4 regions of the Mesorhizobium sp. M0960 genome follow, and region 4 is predicted to be linked to each of the others. Evidence: riboswitches for the same ligand, from Rfam matches in the RefSeq annotation. Region 4 holds a riboswitch; each other region holds the start of a gene.
The links. Region 4 has a riboswitch for cobalamin ahead of NKH63_RS10085 (ABC transporter ATP-binding protein). Riboswitches for the same ligand answer to the same signal wherever they lie in the genome.
Positions count from the first base shown of each region.

Region 1: another riboswitch for cobalamin. It lies ahead of NKH63_RS02615 (DUF1636 family protein); the one in region 4 lies ahead of NKH63_RS10085 (ABC transporter ATP-binding protein).
Region 2: another riboswitch for cobalamin. It lies ahead of NKH63_RS02800 (CbtB domain-containing protein); the one in region 4 lies ahead of NKH63_RS10085 (ABC transporter ATP-binding protein).
Region 3: another riboswitch for cobalamin. It lies ahead of metE (5-methyltetrahydropteroyltriglutamate--homocysteine S-methyltransferase); the one in region 4 lies ahead of NKH63_RS10085 (ABC transporter ATP-binding protein).

Region 1 covers NZ_JAMYNN010000001.1:508,718-514,630, reverse strand. Annotated here, with positions in the region: gene NKH63_RS02635 (NADH-quinone oxidoreductase subunit C) at 1-173, opposite strand, end outside; gene NKH63_RS02630 (NuoB/complex I 20 kDa subunit family protein) at 179-760, opposite strand; gene NKH63_RS02625 (NADH-quinone oxidoreductase subunit A) at 751-1,116, opposite strand; gene NKH63_RS02620 (winged helix-turn-helix domain-containing protein) at 1,453-2,652, shown strand; cobalamin riboswitch at 2,682-2,885, shown strand; gene NKH63_RS02615 (DUF1636 family protein) at 2,924-3,358, shown strand; gene cobW (cobalamin biosynthesis protein CobW) at 3,355-4,407, shown strand; gene NKH63_RS02605 (cobaltochelatase subunit CobN) at 4,426-5,913, shown strand, end outside.
Region 2 covers NZ_JAMYNN010000001.1:544,147-550,059, forward strand. Annotated here, with positions in the region: gene NKH63_RS02785 (heparan-alpha-glucosaminide N-acetyltransferase) at 1-388, opposite strand, end outside; gene NKH63_RS02790 (MFS transporter) at 636-1,835, shown strand; gene NKH63_RS02795 (aromatic ring-hydroxylating oxygenase subunit alpha) at 1,814-3,007, opposite strand; cobalamin riboswitch at 3,148-3,343, shown strand; gene NKH63_RS02800 (CbtB domain-containing protein) at 3,380-3,559, shown strand; gene NKH63_RS02805 (CbtA family protein) at 3,575-4,357, shown strand; gene cobU (bifunctional adenosylcobinamide kinase/adenosylcobinamide-phosphate guanylyltransferase) at 4,350-4,871, shown strand; gene cobO (cob(I)yrinic acid a,c-diamide adenosyltransferase) at 4,873-5,496, shown strand.
Region 3 covers NZ_JAMYNN010000034.1:7,432-13,344, forward strand. Annotated here, with positions in the region: gene metE (5-methyltetrahydropteroyltriglutamate--homocysteine S-methyltransferase) at 1-1,169, opposite strand, end outside; cobalamin riboswitch at 1,265-1,465, opposite strand; gene NKH63_RS30360 (hypothetical protein) at 2,021-2,275, shown strand; gene NKH63_RS30365 (helix-turn-helix transcriptional regulator) at 2,593-3,426, opposite strand; gene NKH63_RS30370 (MFS transporter) at 3,489-3,740, opposite strand; gene NKH63_RS30375 (transposase) at 4,030-4,692, shown strand; gene NKH63_RS30380 (adenosine kinase) at 4,725-5,717, opposite strand; gene metK (methionine adenosyltransferase) at 5,820-5,913, opposite strand, start outside.
Region 4 covers NZ_JAMYNN010000003.1:373,425-379,337, reverse strand. Annotated here, with positions in the region: gene groL (chaperonin GroEL) at 1-103, opposite strand, end outside; gene groES (co-chaperone GroES) at 166-462, opposite strand; gene NKH63_RS10095 (bifunctional helix-turn-helix transcriptional regulator/GNAT family N-acetyltransferase) at 691-1,626, shown strand; gene NKH63_RS10090 (GyrI-like domain-containing protein) at 1,664-2,497, opposite strand; cobalamin riboswitch at 2,792-2,995, shown strand; gene NKH63_RS10085 (ABC transporter ATP-binding protein) at 3,088-3,906, shown strand; gene NKH63_RS10080 (ABC transporter substrate-binding protein) at 3,903-4,847, shown strand; gene NKH63_RS10075 (FecCD family ABC transporter permease) at 4,877-5,878, shown strand.

The DNA.
Region 1 (5,913 bases), on a different contig from region 4:
ATGATCGAAATGAACTGGCATTTCGGGTCGTCGCGCAGGAAGGTCACCACCTCGATCAGGTCGCGCGGCTCGACCGAGATAGTGAGTTCGCCGTAGGCGAGCACCGCTTCGCCGATCCGGCCGGTCAGCTTCTCGCCAAGATAGGTCGAGAGGTCATTCAACGCCTGGGTCATGCCGCTCACCGTTCGATCGTGCCGGTGCGGCGGATCTTCTTCTGCAACAGAAGGATGCCGTAGAGCAGCGCTTCAGCGCTCGGTGGGCAGCCGGGCACGTAGATGTCGACCGGCACGATGCGGTCGCAGCCGCGCACCACCGAATAGGAATAATGATAATAGCCGCCGCCATTGGCACAGGAGCCCATCGAGATGACGTAGCGCGGCTCCGGCATCTGGTCGTAGACCTTGCGCAGCGCCGGCGCCATCTTGTTGGTCAGCGTGCCGGCGACGATCATGATGTCGGACTGGCGCGGAGACGCGCGCGGCGCGACACCGAAACGCTCGCTGTCGTAGCGTGGCATCGAGGTGTGGATCATCTCGACGGCGCAGCAGGCGAGGCCAAAGGTCATGAACATCAACGAGCCGCTGCGCGCCCAGGTGATCAGCGCCTCGGTCGAAGTGACGAGAAAACCCTTGTCGGCGAGTTCGTTGTTGATCTCCAGGAAGAACGGATCATCCTCCCCCACCGGTCTGCCGGTGTTGGGGTCGATGAGGCCCTTGGGCTTCGGCGCGACGAGCGTGCCGGAACTGTCGTTCAATCCCATTCCAGCGCTCCTTTTTTCCATTCATAGGCAAAGCCGATGGTCAGCACCGCCAAAAACACCATCATCGACCAGAAACCGAGCATGCCGATCTGACTGAACGACACTGCCCAAGGAAACAGGAAGGCCACCTCCAGATCGAAGATGATGAACAGGATCGACACCAGGTAGAAGCGGATGTCGAACTTCATGCGGGCGTCGTCGAACGAGTTGAAGCCGCACTCATAGGCGGAAAGCTTTTCCGGATCGGGGTTGCGGTAAGCCACCAGGAACGGTGCGGCGAGCAGCGCCAGGCCGACGACCAGCGCCACGCCGATGAACAGGACGATGGGCAGGTACGAACCTAAAAGTGCGTTCATGCTGCAGTTTTCCGTTGGCGGCCAATCCACTCTGATTACAGCACCGGACCCACTTGCGGAAGCGTGACAGATTAACCACTGAACCGTTTTAAGGGGGCTCTATGCTGCAACGCGGCGAGGGTTAGCGCAGCGCTTTCGGCGAAGCAAGTCAAACCTTGTTCAAATCGCGGTGCTGGACGGCATATCCGGGAAAACTGGTCCGATCCGCTCCTGTTTGATTTCCTTCACTTTTCACTCCACTTTTCTCTCCTGACATAGATGCCGCCAAAACCTTGCTAGCATGGGGCGGAATCGCAGGTCATTTTCTCTGTCTAACATCGTCCGGATACCGCCTTCATGAAAGAAAAAATCTCGCTTGCCCTGGCCCGTCGCATTGCGCTTGCGGCACAGGGATTCAATGACCCGCGCCCCAGCGGCACGCCTGACCGCCGGCATCTGGCCCGGGTGCTTGCACGTACCGGCCTGCTGCAGATCGATTCCGTCAGCGCCGTGGTTCGCGCCCATTATATGCCGCTCTATTCGCGGCTTGGCCCCTACAAGCTGGCGCTGCTCGACGACGCCGCGGTGACACGCAAGCGCATGGTCTTCGAATATTGGGCGCATGAAGCCTCGTTCCTGCCCGTCGAGACCTATCCGCTGATGCGCTGGCGCATGCGGCGGGCCGAGCGCGGCGAGGAAATGTACAGCGGACTGGCAAAATGGGGCCGCGAGCACGCCGCCTACATTGAGGACATCTATCGCGAGGTCGCTGAACGAGGCCCGATCGCGGCGTCGGCTTTCGAAGGGCAGAAGGGCTCGGGCGGCTGGTGGGGCTGGAGCCATGCCAAGCATGCCTTCGAATGGCTGTTCTGGGCGGGCCGCATCACCACGGCGCACCGGCGTGGTTTCGAGCGGTTCTACGATCTGCCGGAGCGCGTGCTGCCGCCAACGGTACTCGCTTTGCCAGTTCCGTCCCCCGCGGACGCCCACCGCGAACTGCTGCGCATCTCCGCCCGCGCCCATGGCGTCGCCACGGCGGGCGATCTGCGCGACTATTTCCGCCTCTCGCCCGCCGACATCAAGGGCCGCATCGAGGAACTGGTCGAGGCTGGCGACCTGTTGCCGGTGAGCGTCGAAGGCTGGAGCAAAACAGCCTATCTCCACAAGGACGCCCGTTTGCCGCGCAGGATCGAGGCGCGCGCCTTGCTTGCGCCGTTCGATCCCGTCGTCTTCGAGCGGTCGCGCACCGAGCGGTTGTTCGACTTCCACTACCGCATCGAGATCTACACGCCGGCCGAAAAGCGCCAGTATGGTTATTATGTGCTGCCGTTCCTGCTCGGCGACAGCATCGTCGGGCGCGTCGACCTCAGGGCCGACCGCCCGGCCGGCGTATTGCGCGTCCATGCCGCCTATTCGGAGCCCGGCGCCCCGCCGCAAACTGCCGCCGCCCTTTTCGAGGAATTGAAGCAGATGCAGGGTTGGCTCGGGCTCGAGCGCATCGAGGTGACGGCTGCCGGCGACCTCGGCCAGCCGCTCGCAGATATCGCCGCGTCATAGACGTGCGTTGACACGACTGCCTTCACAAGCCTAAATCCGTTCCAGACGGTCCCCTGCCCGCAACGGCAAGGGCCAAGAGGGAATGCGGTGCGAAATCTCGATTTCAAATCCGCGGCTGTCCCCGCAACTGTAAGCGACGAGCCAAGGCCGAAAACCACTGGGATATTCCCGGGAAGGCGGCACCCAGGCGATGACCCGCGAGCCAGGAGACCTGCCGTCTAGGACATAAGAATCCGATCGCCTGGCGGGTTTTCCGGGCAAGGAGCCTGATTTGGAACGCGACAGCAGTTTTCCGGCTGAGACAGCGGATTTATTGTCCGGCCATGGTGATTCCCCGGCCGGCGTTACCGTCATCGTCTGCTCGTCCTGCCGTGACGAGACCGGTTCGGACGCTTATCCCCGCGCCGGCGAACTGCTCGCCGAGCACACGCGCCGCGCCGCTTCCAGCGAAAACATTAAAATCCGCACCGTCGAATGCCTCGGCAATTGCAAGCGCCGGCTCAGCGCCGCGATGCTGCGCGACGGCTGCTGGAGCTATGTCTTCGGCGACCTGACCACGACCAGCGGCACCGATCTGGTGACGGGGGCAAAGCTGTTCGCTACTTCGACGGACGGCCTCATTCCGTGGCGCGGCCGTCCCGATTGCCTGAAGCGCGGCTTGGTTGCCCGCATCCCTCCCCTCGACCTTTTGAAGGACTTGATATGACTTCCCCAGATTCGGCCGCCAACGTTTCGCGCGTCCCCTGCACCGTCGTCACCGGCTTTCTCGGCGCCGGCAAGACGACGCTGATCCGCCATTTGCTCGAAAACGCCAAAGGCAAGCGCCTGGCCATCATCGTCAACGAGTTCGGCGATATCGGCATCGACGGCGAGATCCTGAAGGGCTGCGGCATCGACACTTGCCCCGAGGAAAACATCGTCGAGCTGGCCAATGGCTGCATCTGCTGCACTGTCGCCGACGACTTTGTCCCCGCGCTCGACCAGATCCTGTCGCTGACGCCGAAGGTCGACCACATCCTGATCGAGACGTCCGGGCTGGCCCTGCCCAAGCCGCTGGTCCAGGCCTTCCAGTGGCCGTCGGTGAAAAGCCGCGTCACGGTCGATGGCGTCATCGCCGTCGTCGACGGGCCGGCGCTGGCTGATGGCCGCGTTGCCAACGACATGGACGCCCTGCAGGCGCAGCGCGCGCAGGACGAGACGCTCGACCATGACGATCCTGTCGAGGAGGTGTTCGAAGACCAGCTCGCTTGTGCCGACCTGATCATCCTGTCGAAGAGCGACCTGCTGGACGCAGCCGGCGCGGCGCGCGCCAATGCCGTCATCGGCAAGCATGTTGCGCGGGCGGTGAAGATCGTGCCGACCTCGCAAGGCAAGGTCGATCCGTCGGTGCTGCTCGGCCTTGGTCTCGCCGTCGAGGACGACATCGAGAACCGCAAGACCCATCACGACGACGAGCTCGACCACGAACATGACGACTTTGACTCGTTCGTCATCGACATTGCGTCGGTGTCCGATCCGGACGAGCTGGCACAACGCGTCGCCACGGCGGCGGAGGAAGAAAACGTATTGCGCGTCAAGGGTTTCGTCGACGTCGGCGGCAAGCCGATGCGGCTCTTGCTGCAGGCCGTCGGTCCGCGCGTCAACCACTATTACGACCGCGCCTGGACCGCTGAAGACGATCGCCGCTCGCGCCTCGTCGTCATCGGCCTGAAAGGGCTGAACCGCCCGGCGATCGAGCGTATCCTCGCCGGCTGATCCCAGGTACGAGCCGCGATGCACATCCTCACCACCACATCCGCCTCGCTCGACGATCTCGCCGAGCCTGTCGATCTCAGGCAAACGCCTGCGGATGTCGTGGCGCTGTCCTTCACCGACAGCGACCTCGCCGGGCTGGCGGCGGCGTGGAAGGCAGATGCGGACCGCCTGCCGTCGATGCGGCTCGCCGCCTTGCGCGACCTGCGCCACCCGATGTCCGTCGACCTCTGGATCGACAGCGTCGCCCGCCACGCCAAGGTCGTCCTGGTCCGCATCCTCGGCGGTTACGACTGGTGGCGCTACGGCTGCGACCAGCTTGCCGTTGTCGCGCGAAATCGCGGTATTAAGCTGGCGCTCCTACCGGGCGAGAGCCACGACGAGGATTTGCGGCTGATCGAAGGCTCGACGCTGCCGCGCCAGGAACTTGATGGTCTGCTCGACTATTTCCGCGAAGGTGGCCCGGCGAATATGACGGCGCTGGTGCAGAGGTTGGCAAGTCTCGCCGGATCGGGTGCGGCGGTCGCTGAACCTGTCAGCGTGCCAAAGGCGGGATTTTACGAGCCGGGACGCGGCGTTATAGAAAGAATGGACTTATCAAGCGTCGGCATTCCTTCGCGCCCCCCTCTGTCCTGCCGGACATCTCCCCCACAAGGGGGGAGATCGGCTGTCACTGACCGTCTCGCGACTTCTGCAACATCGAACATTGACGAAGGCGACGATGACCAGGCGATCTCCCCCCTTGTGGGGGAGATGTCCGGCAGGACAGAGGGGGGCGCGACGGAACGCAGCCTAAACCTACCGTCCGCCGAACCCGCCCCCATCATCCCCATCCTGTTCTACCGCTCGATGCTGCTCGCCGCCGATGTCGCGCCCATCGATGCGCTTGTCGAGGCGCTCGGGCAGCGTGGCATAGCGCCGGTCCCCATCTTCGTCTCCAGCCTCAAGGACGCGGCATCGCTCGCCGTTGTCGAAACCGCGTTTGCCGCGCTGAACCCTGCCGCCATCATCACCGCCACAGCTTTCGCCTCGGGCGCCGAACCCGGCGTCGAGACGCTGTTCGACCGCGCCGGAGTGCCGGTGTTCCAGGTCGTCGTCGCGACCACCCGCCGCGACATCTGGCAGAACAACCAGCGCGGCCTGGCGCCCGCCGACCTTGCCATGCATGTCGTCCTGCCCGAGCTCGACGGCCGCATCCTGGCCGGCGCCATTTCCTTCAAGAGCGAAAGCGAGATCGATCCGGCATTGGCCTTCCGCGCCTTCGCCAACCGGCCAGAGCCTGACCGCGTGGCGCAGGTCGCGAACCGTATCGAGGCCTTCGTGCGTCTGCAGCGGACGCCGCGTGCGGAGCGCAAGCTCGCCATCCTGATCCCCGACTATCCGAGCGCGCCCGGCCGCACCGGCTATGCCGTCGGTCTCGACGTGCCGTCCAGCGTGCTGGCGATGCTGCACGACCTGAGCGAACAGGGCTACGCCGTTGAAGGGATTCCGCAAACGCCGCGTCAGTTG
Region 2 (5,913 bases), on a different contig from region 4:
GGCTGGCGAGCGCGATCTCGTGCAATATGCCGAAAAAAACGAAGCCGTCGGGCGTGGCGATTCGGGTGACCAGCGATATTGCGAGAGCCGCCCCGGCAACCATGGCGAAGCGCTTCCAGAAGCCTGTCCAGCGGATTTTCTTGCCATGGGCGAGATAGAGGCTGACGCCGACCAGGAACAGGAAGCTCGAGGCGATGCAGCGCGCGTAGATTTTCCACCAGCCGAAGGCGGTGAGGCCGGGATCGGTGTAGCCGAAAAATTCGAGATCCCAGGTGAAATGATAGCTCGCCATGGCAAGCAAAGCGATGCCGCGTGCGATGTCGATGGCGGCGATGCGCTTCGCCTTCGGTTGATCCTGAACGGCGGTGGTCGGCGTGGCGATGCTCATCGGTCTCGCTGTCTTGGTTCAGCCCCGGCAAGACGACTATCACGGTTGCCACCGTCAAAAGAAGCAGTCCTCGCGTCGCGTTGGCGCGGGTCAGCATTAGAACTCGCTTTAGGCCAGAGCCGGAAAGCCTTTGGCCGGCTTCGCTTTTTGCCGTGAAGGCGTCGGTTTCCTGTTACCCGGCCAGGAATCGCCGCGGCAGATTTGTGCTCCAAACCCTGCTTTGGGCGATTCTGCTTCGGGGAAAGCAATGGCTACCCATGTGCGCCATCCTATCTGGCTTGCGGCCTTGCGGCCGGCGGATGCACGCACCTTCGCCTCGCTTTATGCGGTCGAATCGTTCGCGCGCGCCACCGTCTCCAGCGTCATCCCGATCCAGGCCTATGAGATCCTGCACAACGAGCAGATCGTCTCGATCCTCTACACGGTCGTGGCAATGCTCGGCCTCTCGGCGACGCTGTTCATGCCGATGTTGATCCGGCGCTTTGCCCGGCGCTGGGTCTATACCGCCGGTGCCTGCCTGCTGGCCGTCGGCTCGCTGTTCTTCGTCACTCATACGCTTGCTGGCCAAACGGTCGGCATGCTCTGCCGCGTCATCGGCGCCAGCGCGCTGGCGATCACGCTCAACCTCTACATCATGGACCACATCCGCAAGACCGATTTCATGCAGGCCGAGTCGCTGCGCATGGCGTGGTCGATGCTTGCCTGGACCGCCGGGCCGACGCTCGGCATTTTCCTCTACACGCGTTTCGGCATCTATGCCGCGCATAGCGCGGTGGCCGTCTTCGCCATGGCCCTGCTGGCGCTGTTCTGGACCTACCGGCTTGGCGACAACCCGTCGATCCGCCCGGGCAAGACGCGGCCGGTCAATCCGCTGGCCAATATCGGCCGCTTCGTCGCGCAGCCAAGGCTGAGGCTGGCCTGGCTGATCGCCTTCGGCCGTTCCTGCTTCTGGACGACGTTCTTTGTCTATGGGCCGCTGTTCATGGTGATCACCGGCGAGGGCGAGCTCGCCGGTGGCCTCTTGGTTTCGGCCGGCAATGCGCTTTTGTTCATGGCCATCTTCTGGGGCAGGGCGGGAAAGCGTTTCGGCGGCCGGCGCACCATGACGTTTGCCTATTTCGCCATGTCGGCGACGCTGCTGGCGGCCGGCGCCGTCGGCGAGGCCGCGCCGCTCGTCACCGGCGCGTTGCTGCTTTGCGGTGCCTTCTTCACCATCGCGCTCGATGCGCTGGGCTCGACCGCGTTCATGCGCTCGGTGCGCTCGTATGAGCGGGCGCAGATGGCGGCGGTCTACCGCACCTATCTCGACTTTTCCGAGCTGACGCCGCCGCTGGTCTATTCAGTGGTGCTGGCGTTCTTCGGCCTGGGCGCGGTTTTCGCGACGCTCGGCCTGCTGGCGGCGGTCTGCGGCTTCGTCACTTGGCGCTATCTGCCCAAATCGCTTTGATGTTCAAGCGCCGCATGCCGCTCGCGCACCCAGTTGTGGAAGCGGTGCAAATCATATTCCTCGGGCATCAGCACGCCGGCCTTATGGCGCATCGAGCGCAGGCCCTTCTGGTTGACCTCGCAGATATCAGCGTCTTCCTCCAGCACCTGGGTACCGAAGGCGACGATGTTGTCGATATCCGCAGCCGGATCGACGAGCGCTTCGGGCGAAAAAAGCCATTCGGCGGTGAGTTCGGTCTGCTCCGGCCCAAGCGGCACCAGCCGCACGGTCCTGACATAGTCGACATGGCCGACGACGAACATCGACGGCAAGTTGGTGGCATAGGTCTGCCCGGCAGCACGCTCGGCCGGCGTCAGGCTCGAAAAGACCGAGCCGTGGACGCGCCCGTCGCGCGACCAGGTTTCGGCCCCGGCCCGCAAGCCGCCGGCAAATTCCGGCGCGTCATTGTCGGCGTGGCGCGCCCATTCGGGGTCGTCGTGCCGGCCCATCAGGCCGCGGCCATAGATCGGCACCAGCCGCGACAGGTCCTTGTGGACGCCAGGGCAGTGCAGGCACTCGTTGAAGTTCTCCCAAAATATCTTCCAGTTGCAGTTCATAACCTTGCGCAGCACATGGCCGCTCAGCAGCGTTTCCAGCGGCCAGTTGGCGAGGTTGCCGGATGCCGGATCGAAGGATGTTTCAGCCGAACCGGCAGCGTCTTCCGCGAGGTTGACGAAAACGAAACCGCTCCACACCGACAGTGCTACGCGGTAGAGCGGATGATCGGCCTTGTCGAAACCGTCCGGCAGCGATTTCGATGGCACGCGCACCAGATCGCCGCGCAGCGAATAGGACCAGGCGTGGTAGGGGCAGGTGATGAGCCGCGCCTTCAGCCGTCCTTCGCTCTGCTGGCAAAGCTGCGAGCCGCGATGCCGGCAGGTGTTGTGGAAGGCGCGCAATTCGCCGGTCTCGTCGCGCAGCACGACGATCTCCTGCGTGCCTATGCGAAACGTCCTGAATGCCAGCGGCTGGGCAAGGTCGGCCTCGCGGCAGACCAGCAGCCAGTTGCGATACCAGATGGCCTCGAGATCGCGCTGATAGCCTGCGATGTCCCAATAGGCCGATGACGGCAGCGTCGGCTCGGCCCGCGTCAGGCCGTTATAGGGACCGCGCTCATTCGGGCTGGGTTGCATGCCGGCTTCCTCCCCATCCGCCAGCCGACACCCGGCTGTGAGAATTGTCAATTGCGGCGCCGGCCGGCGAGCTTGGCGAGGCGGCGCATTCGCCACACGATCCGGCGGAATTTGGTTTGCCGGGCGCGGCGATTCTGCCTATAGTCGCTGATGTCGTCGGTTCCGTTTGGAACCAAGAGGGAATGCGGTGCGGGCGAAATTCTTGCCCAATGCCGTGGCTGCCCCCGCAACTGTGTGCGGTAGTCCTCTCCATATGCCACTGAAGATTTTCTTCGGGAAGGTGGGGAAGGGCGCTGATCCGCGAGCCAGGAGACCTGCCGGCGACAGGAAACTGACTTCTATGCCCTCGGGTGGAGGGCGAAAGGACAAGACATGAATACCGCTTCCGTCTCGCTCGGCGCTTCCGTCTCCTCGCAGTCGCGTTTCATGCAGCTGGCGCTTGCTGCATTCCTCGGCATTTTCGTCATGGGCTTTGTCGGCTTCTCGCACATCGATGCGGTCCACAATGCCGCCCACGACTATCGCCACTCGATGGGCTTTCCCTGCCACTGACAAGGGGCTGACATCATGACACTGTTTCGCAACGTCGTGTTCATCGCGGCGATCGCAGGGCTCGTGGCCGGCGTCGTTCTCGCCTGCATGCAGGCCTATGCCACGGTGCCGCTGATCCTGAAGGCGGAAGTCTACGAACAGGCCGGCGGCGGCCATGACCATGCCGCGGCACCTGCGGCACCGGTCGAAAACGCCGGGGGCACGATGGCTATAAGCAGCGCCGCGCCGGCACCGGCTGAAGCAATGGCTCCGGCGGAGGACGAAGGCTGGGCGCCGGCCGACGGTTTCGAACGCTTTGCCTTCAGCGTCGTTGCCAATATCGTCACCGGCATCGGCTTCGCGTTGGTCCTGGTTGCGGTTTCGGAGTTCGCCGGCGGCATCGGCAATTGGCGCCAGGGCCTGTTCTGGGGGCTTGCCGGCTTTGCCGTGTTCACGCTGGCGCCGGGCCTCGGCCTGCCGCCGGAATTGCCGGCAATGCCGGCGGCCGACCTTGTCCAACGCCAGATCTGGTGGTGGGCAACGGTGGTGGCGACCGCCGCCGGTCTCGGCCTGCTCGCCTTCCGCAGATCGCTGCCGCTGGCGGTCCTTGCCGTGGCGTTGATGGTGGCGCCGCATATTGTCGGCGCGCCGCAGCCCGACAGCTTCGAGACGACAATCCCGGAAGGCCTGCATCATCAGTTCGTGGTGGCGGTGACGCTGACCAATCTGGTGTTCTGGCTGGTGCTCGGCGCGGTCGTCGGCGTGGTGCGCGGCCGCTTCACCGGCACGGCGACCAGCCTGCGCGACAGCTTTGCCTGACCGCGCTGCCGGGGCGCTGACCCTGATCATCGGCGGTGCGCGCTCCGGCAAGAGCGTGCATGCCGAGAGGCTGGTGAGTGCCTGTCCGGCGCCATGGAGCTATATCGCGACGGCGCAAGCCTATGACGAGGAGATGCGCGAACGGATCGCGCTGCACCGCTCGCGCCGCAGCGCCGGCTGGACGACCATCGAGGCGCCGCTCGACCTTGCCGGCGCGATCGAGGCACTGCCTGACGGCCAGCCGGTGCTGATCGATTGCCTGACGCTGTGGCTGACCAACCATATGCTGGCCGAACATGATGTCGAGGCCGAATGCCGAAGGCTGGCAGATGTGCTGTCGCGGCCGCGTGGACCCTGGTTCGTGGTGTCCAACGAGGTCGGCCAGGGCATCGTGCCGGAGAATGCGCTGGCAAGACGGTTTCGCGACGCGGCCGGCCGGTTGAACCAGGACGTTGCCGCCGTCGCTGACACCGTGCTTTTGATGGTGGCGGGGCTGCCGCTCAGGGTGAAATGACATGGCTGATACCGACCACATCGATCCCAAGGACGAGGAACGCCACCGCGCGAAGATGGCCAAGCGCAAGGCGGTGCAGGACGCCGAGGTTGCAGCCAAGACGGTCGAGAAAGGGCTGTTGATCGTCAACACCGGTCCGGGCAAGGGCAAGACCACGGCCGCCTTCGGGCTGGCGCTCAGAATGCTCGGCTACGGCAAGCGCGTCGGCGTCGTCCAGTTCATCAAAGGCAAATGGCACACCGGCGAGAAGGATGCTTTTGCCTGCTTCGGCGACCGCGTCGTCTGGCACGCCATGGGCGAGGGCTTTACCTGGGAAACGCAGGACCTGAAGCGCGACATCGCGGCCGCTGAGGCCGCCTGGGCCAAGGCGCTCGAGCTGATGGCCGAGCCGTCGATCAGCCTCGTGGTGCTCGACGAACTCAACATCGCGTTGCGCTACGATTATCTCGACCTCGAAAAGGTGGTCGCAGCGCTGAAGGCGCGTCGCGAGGGCCTGCATGTCGTCGTCACCGGCCGCAATGCCAAGCCGGTATTGGTCGAGGCAGCCGATCTGGTCACCGAGATGGGAGTGACCAAGCACCACTTCTCCGCCGGCGTGAAGGCGCAGCAAGGGATAGAGTTCTGAGGGGTTTGGCGATCGGGGAAGGGCGTTTCGGAGCAGGCGGCGCCGGCGAAGCTGCCGATCTCCCCCCTTATAGGGGAGATGCCCGGCAGGGCAAAGGGGGGCACTGTCCCTCGGCCTGTCAGTCGGAGACAACTACGTCGTCAGACCGTCATTAGCAGGTGAACGGTCAAGAGGCTGGCGATCCTTCGCGCCCCCCCTCTGTCCTGCCGGACATCTCCCCCGCGAGGGGGGAGATTGGATGGCGCTTCGGATTTCGCCAACCTCGAACGTCAAAGGCAGGGAATGAGAAGCGCAAAGCTGGGGCGATTATTCTTTGGGCACAGCAATTTTGTTCTTGCTTTGTGCCGGCAGCTATGGTACTAATCTCGCTATGGTGCTAACTGGCTCCAACGACCCGCCGCTTGGCGGGTTTTTTGT
Region 3 (5,913 bases), on a different contig from region 4:
CCTTGAGTCAGGGCCCGGGCCAGCAACACCAACTCGTCGGTCTTCTGGGCCGCGAAGGCGAGCCACGACCTGATGTCCGCGTCGAGTTCGGTCTCCATGCGCAGGTCGATCGGCACGTGCAGCATCGAGCAAGAAGGCGCGATCTCGACGCGGTCCAAGGGCCAGCCGGCGACGATCGGTTTGATGCGGTCGAGAATGGCGGGCAGGTTCGCACGCCAGACGTTGCGGCCATCGATCAAGCCAAGCGAGAGCACCAGATCCTTCGGTGCGAGCCGACCCACCGTTTCCAGCTGCTCGGGAGCGCGCACGAGATCAATATGCAGCCCGGCCAGGGGCAGACAAACCGCGGTTTCGAGATTGTCTCCCAGGGGCCCGAAATAGGTAGCCAGCATGATCTTCAGCTCGGGCGCGGCTTTCGACAGCTGGCCATAGGCGAATTCGAACGCAGCTCGTTCGTTCGGGTTCAGATCGAGGACAAGCGCTGGCTCATCGATCTGCACCCAGTCGGCTCCAGACAGCTTCAGCCTCTGCAGGAGTTGCTCGTAGACGGGCAGCAGCCGCGGCAGGAGCGCGATGGGATCGAATCCTTCGGCAGGCGATTTCGCCAGCTTGAGGAAGGTGATCGGTCCAAGGATGACTGGGCGTGTGTGAACGCCGAGAGCTTTAGCCTCGATGAAGTAATCGACCGGTTTCGTCGACGAGAGGGCGAACGTCTGATCATCGTTGAGTTCCGGCACAATGTAGTGATAGTTGGTGTCAAACCACTTGGTCATTTCCATCGCGGTTACATCAGACCGATGAGCCGCCTGCTGGTGACCAGCGTGTCGACAATCCTCCGTCTGACCCTGGTTGCCCCGCGCCATTGCGAAGTAGATGTCAAGTGGAACCTCGCCGCTATTCCAGCCGTAACGGGATGGAACGGCGCCGACCATGGCTGCGGTGTCGAGCACATGGTCGTAGAGCGAGAAGTCGTTCGACGGGATTTTCGACACGCCGCGATCGTGCTGCTCCTCCCAGCTAGCGGCACGGAGCGCCTTCGCGGTCGTGAGAAGGTCGGCAGCGGACGATTTTCCGGACCAGTAGCTTTCAAGCGCGAATTTCAGTTCTCGCCGACGACCGAAGCGGGGCACGCCGAGCGTTGCTACAGGAATTTGCTGAGAGATAGTCATGCCAGACCCCGATGGTTGGGGCGTCGGTGACAAGGAAGGCGCTAGCAGGCCGGCACGAACGCCAGGCTGCAGCGGCCACCGAGACACCCCGCCCGTGGACGTAATTCGCCGTGGCAGGTCTCCTGGCTCGCGGGGTCATAGCCTCTACCCGTCTTCCCAAGGCTATTCGCCTCAGTGACATGAGTGGGGTTGGCTCGCCGCTAACAGTTGCGGGGGCAGCGCCGGCATCGCACCGGCTTCCCTCTTAGCTCCGCTGCGGCAGCGCCGTACGGAGAACCACGACGCGGCAGACAATTACAGCAGTTCGCTCCATTGTCAACGCCGCATAAAGAAATGTTTATGTCGTTATGTTAAATTTCCGTTGGCATGTTCCAAAGGTCGCCTCGAAAGCGAAAACTGTGGAAGCCTTGAGCGGCCGGTAAATCAAAGCAATGACGCACGGCGCCCTTGTCCAGGAGGATAGGAGTTCGTCGGCTGCCGGCAGCAAACATACCGGCAAGCGCCGTGGTGCTGCTTAGCGCATCACGCGAACCACCTCGGCGTCGAACTTCGGCTCTGAGGTTCCGACCGCTTCGTTGGTGATCTGCTCGCGACCATATTCGGCTCAATGGCGAGGCTGTTGCCCATGTGGAAGCTGTTGGCCGTGATGCCCTCGGTGATATGACACAACGATTTCGGGGGGAGCACACCGAGGCCAGGCGCAGCGGCGTGTTGCGAAGTGATCGAGGCCAATGTCTCGAACTGCTTGTTCGCAGCCCACCGGCTCAAGGTAACCCGGCTCAAACCACCGGGCTAGCTCAAGTCCTGTCCAAATGAGGCCTGAGCGGCAAATCGTCGTGCACGCGCACGGTTTGGCGTTCGATCTTGTGATGCGTCTTGGGCGGACAATCGCCACGGTGCAGCGCGCAGAAGCGGTCCCCAATTGGGAAGCCGAGGGCGGTGAGGGCAAGCCAGCGCCACAGGCGGAAGGGGACTTGGACCTGTTTGCCCTGCTGGACCACAAGTTCGCGACACAGGGCCTCAAGGAGAAGACCAAGAGTGATTATGCGCGGGACCTCGCCAAATTCATCAAAAGCAGCGGGCAGTCAAAGTTCGGCGCCGATTGACATGGAGATAGCCATCGCGGCGGACCGCCCAGGCGGACCGCAAGCCGGAATACAACCGGGTGCAGGCGGCCAAGCTCGTCCACAAGATGGCGTCGGGCACACACCGGCGATGGGAGAGCGGACCGTGGAGTGCAGGAACTTCACGCCTATCCACGCTCCCGTGGACGTGTCCTGCGGCACATCGGCAGCGATATTGAGGAGGCAGTTGAGCTTCTGGTCGAGCACTCTTACCTGCCACTACCTACGCTTAACGTCATCTCGTACTGAAAACGCACCACGCAAGGTCGAGATGTAACATGCGCCCTTCGTGGATGGTTCTAAGCTTCCTCGGGCGCGGTCAATCTGTGATAACGGTCGCTTGGAACCTCCATCACCGCGACGCGATCAAGGTTGGCGTATCGCGCTCGGTAGTAACCTTCTTCCTCCACTTCGGCGAAACTACACTGGGGAACGTCAAAGGTCGCAGCTTCCAATCCGAAGAAAGTCGTAGCGGTTTCTTCATCCAAGAAGTTCCACTCATCTTCTCCGTCGTCATATGTGACGCGAACATAGGAGGCCATGCGCACGGCTTCCTGATCACCCATCTCTGCGATGATGGCATCGCATTCTTTCTTCAGCTTTCCTGAAACCTCACCCTTATCCCAGTCATCCAAAGCCCGATAGATTTCTGGATGATAATACTCTGGCATCTCCTCTACATCGTCACCGATAAGCTCAATGGTGCGGACATATTGCGGATTTATCAAGAGTATTTTGTTGTCAAGGCTCCAACAATACAGCCATGGCCTGCTTGTGTTATTTCTGCGCAGATTATGAAGTTCCTTCAACTGACGTAAAATCGATTCACGCGCCTTTTCATCGATAGGATATTGGCGGCTGCCAACAGTCGTCTTGATTCTGAGCGTGCCGTATCGCGTTTCGGCATCGGCAATTGCAAACGGGCTCGTGCGCCACTCCTCGACATCAATCTTCCAGCCCAGCAGCTCCTCGACCGTGCATTTCAACGTGAGGCAAAGGTCCTTGATCTGCTCGACGTTCAACTGCGTTTTGCCTGTTTCCCAACGGGCCACAGTCTGTTGCGTTGTTGCCATCTGCTCTGCCAAATCTTTTTGAGTCATGCCCAGTCGAACCCTAAGCTCTTTCATGTTCATAACTCACCTCGCGTGTTCAACACACGCATCGTGGATGAATTAATTTAACACGTCAAGCGTGTTCAAAAATCGCAGCATGTGTTTTTAGGGCGTCTTCGAGGCTCCGGCAGCCGTTCGTGACCACTTGCGCAAGACACAGGGCTGGTACACAGCACGAATGGGCGATCAAAAATTACTGCTGCGATGCTCGTCATCAGCCAAGCTGCCGCCGCACCTTCCACTAGGGTGCCAAGGTTCGAAATGAGTGCAGCCGACCATAGCGAACGGAAGGTCTTGTGCTCAAAAGGAACGAGTGAAGATGTTCTCTTCGCCATTGTGGGAAGCCTCGGGATTGACCGCGGGGCTGGATTTGTTTCGCCTCACTCAACCATGGCCTCGCCGTACAAGCCAAGCTGCCACAGTGCGCGCCTGCTAACCCAGAAAACTTGGCGGCCTTACAGGCATGCGCAGGACGTGCGAAGCCGCTCAAATCTCCCCAGATGGTCAGCCATCGAAGACCGGCATCACTTGTCCGTTGAGCGGCTATACGATAATGCTCCGCGCTAAGCAGGAAGCGCCAAAAAATTCGAGCGGCGACTTCATTCTCCTATTCAGGAAGGAACTATGAGGCGGCAGACGCGACCATTCACCGTGGAAATCAAACAAAAGCGCAATTATCAAAAATCCGCACGTTCCATCTGGGGCAATTTCGACATCGCCGCGGCGATGGCCGAGACAACAAAGGAAGTCGAGCCGTTAAATCGTCAGCTTGTTGACTCTACTGTAGTGGCCCTTGATGCTGAACCTTTGCACAAACCGCGAGTGGAGCATTTCATGGCCAATCCCCTGGAGACCGAGTCAGCAGTAGTTCATAGCGAACCGGCAGACAAAACGGAAACGCCAAAACCGAAGACGAGAGCGCGGCGGTCGAGGAAGCCAGAAGCTGAGGCGAGCGCGCCTGCCAAGCCGATATCCGCGACCACTGAAGCACCGCCGTCAGCGCGAACGGGCCGAAAGAGCTACTCCGCGAAGGATCGTGCCCAGAAGCTGGCGCAGATCGAGACCTCGATCGGCGGCGGCGCTACTCTCAAGAGCGCGGTGAAGCAAGCCGGCATCTCGGAACAGACATACTATCTTTGGAAGAAGGCGGCGGCGCCTGCGGCGGACAGTGACGGGCTGAAGGATCTCGTCGCGCTCGAGGAAGAAAACAAGCGGCTAAAGAGCCTGCTTGCCGATCGTCTCCGCAAGGAGAATGCGGAACTGAAGAAAAGGCTCGGGCTGGATTAAGGAGGGTGGGCAGCTGGTTCTTGGCTCGCCACCTACAGCAGCCCCGCCTGCTCGGCCTCTCTGCGCAAATTCTGGCGTGGCCTTGGGCCGATCTGCTGGATGACCAGGCCGGCCGCTAGCGAGCCGAGATCGCCGCACTGCTTCAGGCTGCGGCCTTGCGTGTAGCCGTAGAGGAAGCCGGCGGCGTAGAGGTCGCCGGCGCCGGTGGTGTCGACCAGCTCGCGGATCCTGGTCGCATTGATGGTCACGGTCTCGTCGCCGCGCACGATCACCGAGCCCTTTTCCGAGCGGGTGACGGCGGCGATCTTGCAATCCTTGCGGATCTGCGCCAGCGCCTCGTCGAACGACGCGGTCTGGTAGAGCGACTTGATCTCGTGGCTGTTGGCAAAGACGATGTCGACGGTGCCGGAGCGCATCAACTCTAGGAATTCGTCGCGGTAACGGTCGACGCAGAACGAGTCCGACAATGTCATCGATACTTCGCGCCCGGCGGCATGGGCGAACTTCGCCGTCTGCCGGAACGCTTCCTTGGCGCGCGGCGGGTCCCACAGATAGCCCTCGAAATAGGTGACGGCGGCGCCCGACGCCTTGTCGGCCTCAACATCCTCCGGGCCGAGCTCGACGCAGGCGCCGAGATAGGTGTTCATCGAGCGCTCGCCGTCCGGCGTGACGAAGATCATCGAGCGCGCCGTCGGCGGTTCGCCATCGAGCGGCCTGGTGTCGAAGGCGACGCCCTGGGCATGCATGTCGTGCGCGTAGATTTTGCCGAGCGCGTCGTTGGAGACCTTGCCGAAGAAAGCGGCGCGACCGCCGAAGGAGGCGACGCCCGCCGCCGTGTTGCCGGCGCTGCCGCCCGAGGCTTCGATGGCCGGGCCCATGCGGCTGTAGAGCAGTTCGGCGCGCCTCGTGTCGATCAAATTCATCGCGCCCTTGATGATGCCGTTCGTCTCCAGGAACGCCTCGTCGCACTGGGCGATGATGTCGATGATGGCATTCCCGATACAAAGCACGTCATAGTCCGGCATCAATTCATGTCTCCGCCAAAAGCCCACCGGCTTTCTGGCATGCCGGCCGCCGGCGGGTCTGGCCAGTGGGAATGGGCTTTCCGCTTGCCAATCGGTTCGCCCTCACGGGGCGGCAAGTCCTGCCTCGCGACGCAATTCGTCGGCCCTGTCTGTCTTCTCCCACGTGAAATCAGGCTCTTCACGGCCGAAATGGCCA
Region 4 (5,913 bases):
CCTTGGGGCCGAGCGTGACCTTCACCGCGTCGGCGAGGATGTTGACGCCGCGCAGCATGCGCTCACGAGCGTCGCGGGAGAATTTTACGTCTTTGGCAGCCATTTTTAGCTCCTGGCAGGGGCTTGGATTGAGCCCGAAAATTCAGTTGAGGGTGAGGCCGGTATTCAGCCGATGATGCCCATGATGTCGGCTTCCTTCATGATCAGAAGGTCTTCGCCATTGAGCTTGACTTCGGTGCCCGACCACTTGCCGAACAGGATGCGGTCGCCGGCCTTGACGTCCAGCGGGACGAGCTTGCCGGCTTCGTCACGGGCGCCGGAACCGACGGCGATGATCTCGCCTTCCTGCGGCTTTTCCTTCGCCGTGTCGGGAATGATGATCCCGCCCGCGGTCTTGGATTCGGATTCGACCCGACGAACGACCACGCGGTCATGAAGCGGGCGGAACTTCGACTTTGCCATTTTTTATTCCTCGATGAGAATGGTGAGAACAGTTCCTCCGTCCGGCGGCGCCGGACATGGTTAGCACTCATCTTGGGGGAGTGCTAACGTGGCGCTGAAATAGTCTGGCAACTCGCGCGAGTCAAGGCGCCCGGTGAGCATCATCAGGACAATTGCTTCAAACGGATGCTTCAAACAGATACTTGACCAAGTCAACTAAATCGCTAATCTTGCCCGGAGGAGGATGCCATGACCATTCATCATCACCCAGGCAAGGAGCGGATCGACGCGGTGCGGGCCTTCAACCGCTTTTATACCCGCCAGATCGGGCTGCTCGACGAAGGGCTGCTGAAAAGCACCTTCTCGCTGACCGAGGCGCGGGTGCTCTATGAGCTGGCGCATCGCGATGGCCTGACCGCCACGGATCTTGGGCGCGATCTCGGCCTCGATGCCGGTTATCTCAGCCGGCTGCTGAAGAAGTTCGAGGAGCGTGATCTGGTCGAGCGTGCCACGATCGAGGCGGATGCGCGGCGCTCGTCGATCGCGCTGACCAAGGCCGGGCGGCAGGCCTTCGCACCGCTGAACCAGGGCTCGCACGACCAGGTCGCGGCTTTGCTCGACCGGCTTTCGGATGCCGAACAGGACAGGCTGGTCAAAGCCATGCAGACGGTGCAGCGTTTGCTGGGCGGAAGCGCCGAGCCCAAAATTCCCTATATGCTGCGGCCTCTGCAAGTCGGCGACATCGGCTGGATTATTCGTCGCCAGGGCCTGCTCTACGCGCAGGAATATGGCTGGGACGAAACCTATGAAGCGCTGGTCGCCGAAATCCTCGGTGCCTTCGTCAAATCCTTCGATCCGAAATGGGAACGCAGCTGGATCGCCGAGCGGGAAGGCGAGGTCGTCGGCTCCGTCTTCGTCGTGCGCCAGTCGGACGCGGTGGCGAAATTGCGCCTGCTCTACGTCGAGCCCTCGGCGCGAGGTCTCGGCATCGGCAAGCGGCTGGTCGAGGAATGTATCGGCTTTTGCCGCGCCACGGGTTACAGGACACTGACGCTGTGGACCAACGACGTGCTCGCCGCCGCCCGCCACATCTATGAGGCTGCGGGCTTTAAATTGACCAACGAGGAGCGCCACCATTCCTTCGGCAAGGATCTGGTCGGCCAGAACTGGAATTTGGAGTTGTAGCAGCGCTTCCGGCGCTTCGGCGCCGGCCTGCCGTACCTCACCCTTTGACCGGTATCCAGATTTCCAGCCCGCCATTGCCGCTGCGCGGATCAAATTCGGGGCCGTAGCGCTCGAATTCCGGCGCATCGGCGATCTCGTGCCCAGAGGCTGGCAGCCATTTGTTCCAGATCGTGTTGACCGTGCGGCGGATGGTCGAGATATGGTCACGATGGGCGAACACGGCGTATTTCTGCGCCGGCACGCGCACACGCCAAAACTCCCTCGGCAGGTCCGAAAAATCGGACACTTCGACGCCAGCGATGTAGTCGAAATTGCCGGCGTCGTCGCCGTTGACGCAGACGCCATAGGCGACGTCGCCGATCTCGCCTGGAATGTTGCCAATATAGGGGCCGAACCGCTGCCACTGCATCGGGATGCCGGCGCTGGTTTCGCAGCTGTAACGCTCGCCGAGACCGGCGATGAGAAACGGCCGGCTGGTCTCAAAACGCGGTGGTTCGAGAGTGGCGAGAAAGGACTGGTCCATCAGGATCGGCTCCACAAGATCGAGGTTGTCGAGCGAGCCTTGTGCGCGTACCAGTTCCGGCGTGGTGCCGAACTGGTCGCGGAAGGCGCGGGTGAAGGCCTCATGCGAGGCATAGCCGGCGTCGAGCGCGACCGAGAGGATGTCGGGTGCGCCGGCGCCAAGCTTGCGCGCCGCTTCGGTCAGTCGGCGAGAACGGACGTAGCTCATCACCGAACGGCCGGTAGCCGCGCCGAAAGCCCGCGTCACATGAAAGCGCGACACCCCGCTGCTCTTGGCGACATCGTCCAGCGAGACTGCTTCGGGCAGATGGCTTTCGACGAACCACAGCGCCTTCTCGGTCGGATTCATTTGGCACCTCGCATTGGCCCAGTCTCCGCATTGGCCCAGTCTTTACATGGCCCAGTCTTTACATTGGCCATGTCTTATATTGGCAAGATTATGGTGCCGCTTCCTGGCGGAGGCAGTTTGATCGAAATTGCGCACTGCGCAAATCGAGAGCGACGGTCGTCGGCAATTCGCAGGCGTCGCGCGAAAAGGCTTGACAGGAAGCGGGCAAACGTCCTTTTAAATGTAACGTTATTACATCACGAGGTCTATATGGCTCCTTCTGACAAGACTTATTGCGCTGTGATTGGCGGAAAACTAGGGTGGCTGACTGATGGTCCCCGAGTCGAAAGGCAAGGGGTGAAAAGGGAACACGGTGAGATCTTCGGATCGAGGCCGTGGCTGCCCCCGCAACTGTAAGCGGTTAGCAAAATCCGAAGTGCCACTGGCCGGCAAGGCTGGGAAGGCAGGATGGCGCAAAGACCCGCGAGCCAGGAGACCTGCCATCAGCATGAGTTGACCGGACGGGGTGTGCCGGGAGGAGACGTGGACATCGGTCTTGTCGGCCGGTCCGTCCAGCTTCCTTCCGTCGCCATTGAGAAAGTGACGGTAAGTTGGACGCCTCCCAGCCTCTTCTTGAAGCGTGTGAACTGAGCGCGACGACGAATGGCCGGTGCCTGGTCAGCGCGGTGAGCCTTTCGATAGCGCCGGGCGACCGCCTCGCCATCATCGGCCCCAACGGCGCCGGCAAGACGACGCTGCTGCGCATGCTATGCGGTACGCTGCGGCCAAGCGCGGGAGATGTGAGATTTTCCGGACGCCGGCTGGAGAGGTTTTCGGACGCCGAGCGGGCACTGCACATGGCGGTCGTTGGCCAGACCGACCAGCCTGATCCGCGGCTTGCCGTGATCGACTACGTCGAGCTTGGGCGCGTCCCGCATGCCGGCTTGCGACGGAGGAGCGAGCAACGCGACATCGTCATTGAAGCACTTCGCAGAACCGGCCTGCTGCCGCTGCTCGGCCGCACGATCGGCTCGCTATCCGGTGGCGAGCGGCAACGCGCCCAGTTGGCGCGCGCCATCGCCCAGGAGCCCAAAATCCTGTTCCTCGATGAACCGACCAATCATCTCGATCCGCGCGCCCGCAGCGACCTTCTCGAACTCGTATCGCAGTTTGGCATGACCGTCGTGGCGGTGCTTCATGATCTGTCGCTTGTCACGCCATTTGCCACCAGGGTCGCGGTGATGAACGAGGCCCGCCTGCAGGCACTTGCCAGTCCGCGCGAGGCGCTGACCAAGAAGTTGATCCGCGAGATTTTCGGCGTTGACGTGCTTTGGCTGCGCCATCCCACCGAAGACCGCGAACTCACGGTCTTCGACGTTCCGAACCGCGCCTCTTCACATCCCGATTTGACCAAGGAGCAACATCCGTGAAACGCCTCGTACTGTCTTTTGCCTCCCTCCTACTTGCCCAGACCGCCTTCGCTTTCCCGGTAACCGTTGATAGCTGCGGCACGCCGCTGACGTTCGACGCCGCGCCGAAGCGCGCCGTCATCCAAGATCTGAACATGGCGGAGATGGCCTTCGCGCTGGGGCTGCAACCATCGATCGTCGGCCTGACCGGCATCACCGGATGGTATAAGGTCGGTCCGGAATTCAAGGCCGAGCAGGGCGCGATCCCGGAACTCGCGCCGAAATACCCGACCCTCGAAAACCTCGTCGCCGTCGAGCCCGATTTCTTCTTCGCCGGCTGGTATTACGGCATGAAGCCTGGCGGCGAGGTGACGCCCGATACGCTGGCCCCGCACGGTATCAAGACGCTGGTGCCGACGGAAAGTTGCGTCCATCTCGACCAGAACCGCCCCGCAGCCTCGATGGACCTGCTCTATGGTGATGTCGAAAAGCTGGGCAAGATTTTTGGCAAGGAGGCGGAGGCGGGAAAGCTTGTTTCGAACTGGAAGGCGCAGCTCGCCGATATCACGGCAAAGATCGGCGACCGCACGGGAACGCGTGTGTTTCTTTACGACTCCGGCGAAGACAAACCCTTCACATCAGGCAAGTTCGCGATCCCCAGCGCCATGATCGCCGCAGCCGGCGGCGACAACATCATGGCCGACATGCCGACGAGCTGGGGCAATACGGATTGGGAGACGGTGGCGGCCCGCAATCCGCAATTTCTTATCCTGCTCGACTACCAGGACGGCGGCTACAGAAAACTGCTCGATTTCCTGAAAGCTCATCCGGCGATGAAGGAGACTGAGGCGGTCAAAAATGAGCACTTCATTGCGCTGCGCTATGCCGAACTGACGCCTGGGCCTGCCAACATCGAGGCGATCGGCAAGATCGCCAGGGCGATGCACCCGGAAGCTTTCTGAGCTTGCGCCAGAGAGCGTTCGAATTGGCGATGACAGCAGGAGCAGCAGCGATTGCCGCTCTTGCTCTGCTGTCGATTGCCTATGGATCGACGGTCATCGCGTTGAGCGACGTGATTGCTGCGCTCGGACATGCCGCCGGGCTGGACGGAGACATCGTGTCCGGTCCGGCCGGCAAGATCCCGATTGCCAAGATCGTCCTCGATCTTAGGCTACCGCGCACGATTATGGCCATCTGTGTCGGCGCCGGGCTGGGCGTCATCGGCGCGCTGCTGCAGACGGTAACGCGCAACGACCTCGCAGATCCGTTCTTGTTCGGCCTGTCGTCCGGAGCCGCGGCCGGCGCGGTTTCCGTCATCACCATTTTTGGCGACCATTTCGGTATCTGGACGTTGCCGGTCGCGGCCTTCACGGGCGGCGTATTGGCCGCCGGCATCGTGCTTTTGCTGGTTTCGCGGGTGAGGGGGCAAGGCCCCGAACGGCTGATCCTCGCCGGGCTTGCCGTCTCGTTCATGTTCACCGCCTTGACTAACTATCTCGTCTTTGCCGGAGACCAGCGCGCCGCTCACTCGGTGTTGTTCTGGACGATGGGCGGGCTCGGGCTGGCCCGTTGGGACAATATCGAGCTGGCTGCTCTGGGCGCAGGCACCATCCTTGTTTATGGACTTTGGAACCACCGCCGGCTCGACGCTTTCCTGGCCGGCGAGAATGCCGCTGAAAGCCTCGGCGTCCCGGTTGCGCGGATGCGCAGGATGACATTTCTCGTCGCCGCTTTCTCGACGGCGATCCTTGTCTCGGTCGCAGGCGTCATAGGTTTCGTTGGCTTGATGATCCCACATCTGTCCAGGACCCTGGCCGGCCCGCTTCATCTGCGCCTGATTGCAAGCTGCGCCCTCTTCGGAGCGGTGCTGTTGCTGGCAAGCGACCTTCTCGCGCGCACGCTGCTGCCGCCGCAGGAACTGCCGATCGGCATCATCACCAGTTCGGTCGGCGCTTTCTTCGTGGTCACGATGCTCATTCGCAATCGCTCATGATGTGACTGCCATGTTTGCCGCCTTCTGGCACAATC